Regions from separate parts of the Synechococcus sp. W55.2 genome, predicted to be linked through region 1. Evidence: predicted binding sites of a transcription regulator. Region 1 holds the regulator's gene; the other holds the start of a gene.

Region 1 (2,404 bases):
GGGTGGTGTAGGGTAACCAGCTTGGTGCCGTCGGGAAAGGTGGCTTCCACTTGGATTTCGGGGATCATCTCTGGGATCCCGGGCATTACGTCCTCGCGGGTCAGCCACGTCAGCCCCTCGCTCATCAATTGGGCGACTGTTTTCCCCTCCCGCGCCCCTTCCAAGACTGCTGCGCTCAAGTAGGCCACCGCCTCAGGGTAATTGAGTTTGAGGCCCCGCTGCCGCCGATCCCGAGCCAACTGGGCAGCCAGGTAGATCAACAACTTGTCTTTCTCCTGGGGGGATAAGTACATGGGGCAACCTCAAAGATAAAAAAGGATACAAAGAGGACAGCAGCAGGCCCAGTTGGCCTAGAGTTGACCGAACTCATGCGCAGAAATCCCCAGTCTTGGCGCAGCGGACTGTTGCTACGCAACAAGGTGGCTAGCCGTAGTTCATCTTCTACCACCTCTGGGCAAAAAAGGGGAGCCCAGGCTACAAGAGATTTCACTCTCTCCTGCACAAGCAGCAGTCTCAACCTCTTCCGACATCGGGTTTTGCAACTTCCTTCCTGGGCAACCCGCTATATAAAGAGTAACAATAGATGCATATAGATTAGAAGATGTAAAAGTCTGTCTGGATTCCTATCTCAGCTCTGAGTTGGTTTATCCTGGAGCAATTTACCGGCTCTGTATTAACAGTTTCCTTTGATAGGCGTTGACTGGGTTCTTTTGATCGGCTATGAAACTCGAACTGACTCCCCGCCAGCGGAAGATTCTCTGGGCGACGGTGCGCAGCTACATTGCGACGGCTGAACCTGTCGGTTCCAAAACCTTGGCCCAGTCCTATAACTTTGGGGTAAGCACGGCCACCATTCGCAACGACTTGGCCACCCTTGAGCAGGTGGGGTTACTGTTTCAGCCCCACACCTCCGCCGGACGGGTTCCCTCCGACTTTGGCTATCGGGTTTATGTCAACGATTTGTTGACCTCCGCCAACAGCGGTGGGATCCCCCACGATGCTCCTCAGCCGGATCCCCATCCCGCTCTGCAACAGTTGATGGATCAGCTTGGCCGTGAGCTGGGAGACGACCTAGACAGCCTCCTGCAAAGGGTAGCTCAGCTTTTGGCCCATCTGAGCGGTTGCATTGCTCTCATCACTCCTCCTCAGGGGCCGGTGGTAGCCATTCATCATGTGCAGTTGGTGTCGGTAGCGCCAGGGCGGGTGATGGTGTTGGTGGTAACCGACTCCTATCAAACCCATTCAGCTCTGGTCAGCCCCCCCGACTGGCCCAGCGACTCCCGAGAGGATTTGGAAGATGAATTGCAATTGCTCAGCAACTTTCTCACCCTGAAGCTGCGGGGCAAAACCTTTGCCGAGTTGCAGGATCTGAGCTGGCTGAAACTGGATGAAGAATTTCGTACCTACGGCCATTGGCTCCAGCAACTGCTGCGCTCGGTGGTGCAACGCTGTCTACAGCCCTCTCTGGGGCAGGTGTTCAGTGCCGGTATGGCCGAGTTGATGCGTCAGCCGGAGTTTTCCCAGGCCCGGCAGGTGCAGGCAGTGATGCAGTTGATCGAGGAGGGAGCCAAGCAACTTCAGGGGATGATTGGGCTCCATTTTGCCGATGGGGGTTTGCCCTCTCTGCCGAGCTCAACGGAGATGGATCAGGAGTCGGGACAGTCTGCCCGCAAGACCCCGGTGATCATCTACATTGGCAGCGAGAATCCACTGGAGTCTCTGCACCACTGTACGGTTATCGCCTCCACTTACCACCGTCGCTCAGCTCCTCTGGGTACGGTCACCTTGCTGGGGCCGACCCGAATGGCCTACGAGCGCAGCATTGCTGCTGTGCAGGCGGTGGCCTCTCATCTGACCCGAGCTCTTGCCTAAGGGATCCCATAGCGGCAGGTAGGGTCTGGGTTGTACGTGAGCAATAGCAAGCTGTGGCCAGGCTCTCTCCTCTCCACCTGCGGGTACAGTGCGCCATTCGGCAGCAGCAACTTCTTCACCCTGGCCAGCGACTGCTGGTGGCTTTTTCGGGCGGGCAAGATTCTTTTTGCCTGCTCCAGATCTTGCGGGATTTGCAGCCTCGCTGGGGCTGGCAGATATTTGTTCTGCATTGTGATCACCGCTGGTCGGCAGATGAAACGGAGTGTGCCCGCTTTTTGCAGGGGTGGCTGCAGCAGCAGGGACTACCTCATGCTGTTGAGACTGCGGATCCCATCCGCCGAGACGAAGCAGGGGCCAGGGCTTGGCGCTACCAACAACTGGAGAAATGGGCCCGCACCTGGGACTGCAGCGCCGTGGTGATGGGGCATACGGCCAGCGACCGGGCCGAGACATTTTTATGGAACTTGCTGCGAGGGACAGGAGCCGCCGGGCTGAGCAGCCTAGATTGGCAGCGTCGCCTGGACGACCGGGA
Region 2 (2,404 bases), on a different contig from region 1:
AGCTGGTGGGCCTGTAACTCAGAGCGACCCAGGCGTTTGGCCCAATAGGGCATCAAAAGACACTGGGCGGATCCCGTCACTGGATCTTCCGGGATCCCCAGCCGAGGAGCGAAAACGCGGCAGACGAAATCCGGCCCATCCTCTAGATCCGCCCCAGAGGCTGTGACGATCAACCCCGGAACGGGGAGTGCTTGAACCTGGGCCAGATCCGGTTGCACCTGCTGCACCTGTCCCGCCGAAGCCAGCACCGCCACCCCCATACCCCCGCGGTACAGCTCCACAGGTGGGATCCCCAAAGCCGCTGCCACCTGCTCCTTGGCTTCTGGCCAAGGTTCCGGAGTTTGAGCAGGAAAATCCATGGCCAGGCGATCCCCTTGCCGCCGCACCTGCAACAGGCCACTGCGGGTGGAAAAGGCTACCCTCTCCGCCTCAGGATGCACCTCGGTGAACAGCACATGGGCACCAGCCAAGGTGGCGTGGCCACAGAGATCCACCTCCGTCGTCGGCGTAAACCAGCGCAGCCCATAGTGGGGAACCTCGCCCTGGGATCCCTGAGGCAGTAAAAAAGCCGTCTCCGATACATTGTTCTCCGCCGCAATGGCTTGCATCAGCGCCTCTGGCAACTCCTGGGGCAGCAGACACACCGCTGCCGGATTGCCGCCGAAAGGCACCGCCGTAAATGCATCCACCTGAAAAAACGGGATCCACACCTTCTCAACCCAGCCCAACTCAGGTCATGATCCCACAGCAGACCCCAAAGTAGGGGGATCCGCACCCCGACCGCACCTGCCAAAAGCGGGATCCCGCTGACAAAGGCTATTGTCAGGCCAGAAAGTTGGCTGATAAACTAGCACTCGTAAGTCGAGAGTGCTAAGTCGCTTCCCTTCGGGGAAGTGGAACTAATGGAAATGAAAACTTCAGCTTCGTGCTTTAGGATCACGGAGGACATTCGTCATGGCTGCAGTAGCTCTTAACGTCTCTACCCTGAAGCCGCTGGGCGACCGCGTGCTGGTCAAAATCGCTCAGCAAGATGAGAAAACCGCAGGTGGGATCTTCTTGCCGGACACTGCCAAGGAAAAGCCCCAGGTGGGGGAAGTGGTTGCTGTTGGCCCTGGCAAGCGCAATGACGACGGCAAGCTGATCCCGATGGAACTGAAAGCCGGCGACAAAGTGCTCTACTCCAAGTACGCCGGAACCGAGGTCAAGCTGGGCAGCGACGAATATGTGCTGTTGGCCGAGCGGGACATTCTCGCCATTGTTCAGTAGTGGTCAGTGATTCAGCAGCAGTTCAACGACCGATTGAACCCCTGAGATTCTGTTTCACCCTTACCTGCATTTGCATCGGAGAGGTTGACTATGGCCAAATCAATCATCTTCAGTGAAGAAGCCCGCCGCGCTCTAGAGCACGGCATGGATATTTTGGCAGAAGCCGTAGCCGTTACCCTGGGCCCCAAAGGGCGCAACGTCGTGCTGGAGAAGAAGTTTGGCGCTCCCCAAATCATCAACGATGGGGTAACCATTGCCAAAGAAATCGAGCTGGAAGACCACATTGAGAACACAGGCGTTTCCTTGATCCGGCAGGCGGCTTCCAAGACCAATGACACGGCTGGGGATGGCACCACCACGGCCACGGTCTTGGCTCACGCCATGGTGAAAGAAGGTCTGAAAAACGTGGCTGCCGGCGCCAACCCGATTGCCCTAAAGCGGGGGATCGACAAGGCGGTGAAGTTTTTGGTAGACAAAATCGCCGAACATGCCCGCCCGGTCGAAGATTCCAAAGCCATTGCCCAGGTGGCGGCCATTTCCGCCGGTAACGATGAAGAAGTGGGCCGTATGATTGCCGAGGCCATGGACAAGGTGGGCCGCGAAGGGGTGATCTCCCTGGAAGAAGGCAAGTCCATGACCACCGAGCTGGAAGTGACGGAAGGGATGCGCTTCGACAAGGGCTACATCTCCCCTTACTTCGTCACCGATACCGAGCGGATGGAAGCGGTTCTGGAAAACCCCTACATCCTCATCACCGATAAGAAGATCACCCTGGTGCAAGACCTGGTACCGGTTCTGGAGCAGGTGGCCCGCGCCGGTCGTCCTCTGCTGATCATCGCCGAAGACATCGAGAAAGAAGCGCTGGCTACCCTGGTGGTGAACAAGCTGCGGGGTGTGCTGAGCGTGGTGGCAGTAAAAGCCCCTGGCTTCGGGGATCGCCGCAAGGCTATGTTGGAAGACATTGCCATCCTGACCGGTGGTGAGGTAATCAGCGAAGAGCGCGGCCTGAAGCTGGAGAACGCTCGCCTCGATTCCTTCGGCACTGCCCGTCGCGTCACGGTAACCAAAGACAATACCACCATCGTGGCGGAAGGCAACGAAGCGGCTGTGAAAGCCCGTTGCGAGCAAATTCGCCGTC

What was found. The regulator HrcA, encoded in region 1, represses chaperone genes, less so after heat shock. The targets are predictions, from matches to a motif close to TTAGCACTCNNNNNNNNNGAGTGCTAA.
Region 2: the regulator HrcA is predicted to act here: its motif matches at 848-874, upstream of groES (co-chaperone GroES).

What each region holds. Positions count from the first base shown of each region.
Region 1 covers NZ_JANSHM010000034.1:665-3,068, forward strand. The annotation lists gene NW828_RS08190 (urease subunit gamma) at 1-293, opposite strand, end outside; gene hrcA (heat-inducible transcriptional repressor HrcA) at 721-1,872, shown strand; gene tilS (tRNA lysidine(34) synthetase TilS) at 1,926-2,404, shown strand, end outside.
Region 2 covers NZ_JANSHM010000003.1:86,070-88,473, forward strand. The annotation lists gene NW828_RS01530 (PhzF family phenazine biosynthesis protein) at 1-710, opposite strand, end outside; gene groES (co-chaperone GroES) at 955-1,266, shown strand; gene groL (chaperonin GroEL) at 1,357-2,404, shown strand, end outside.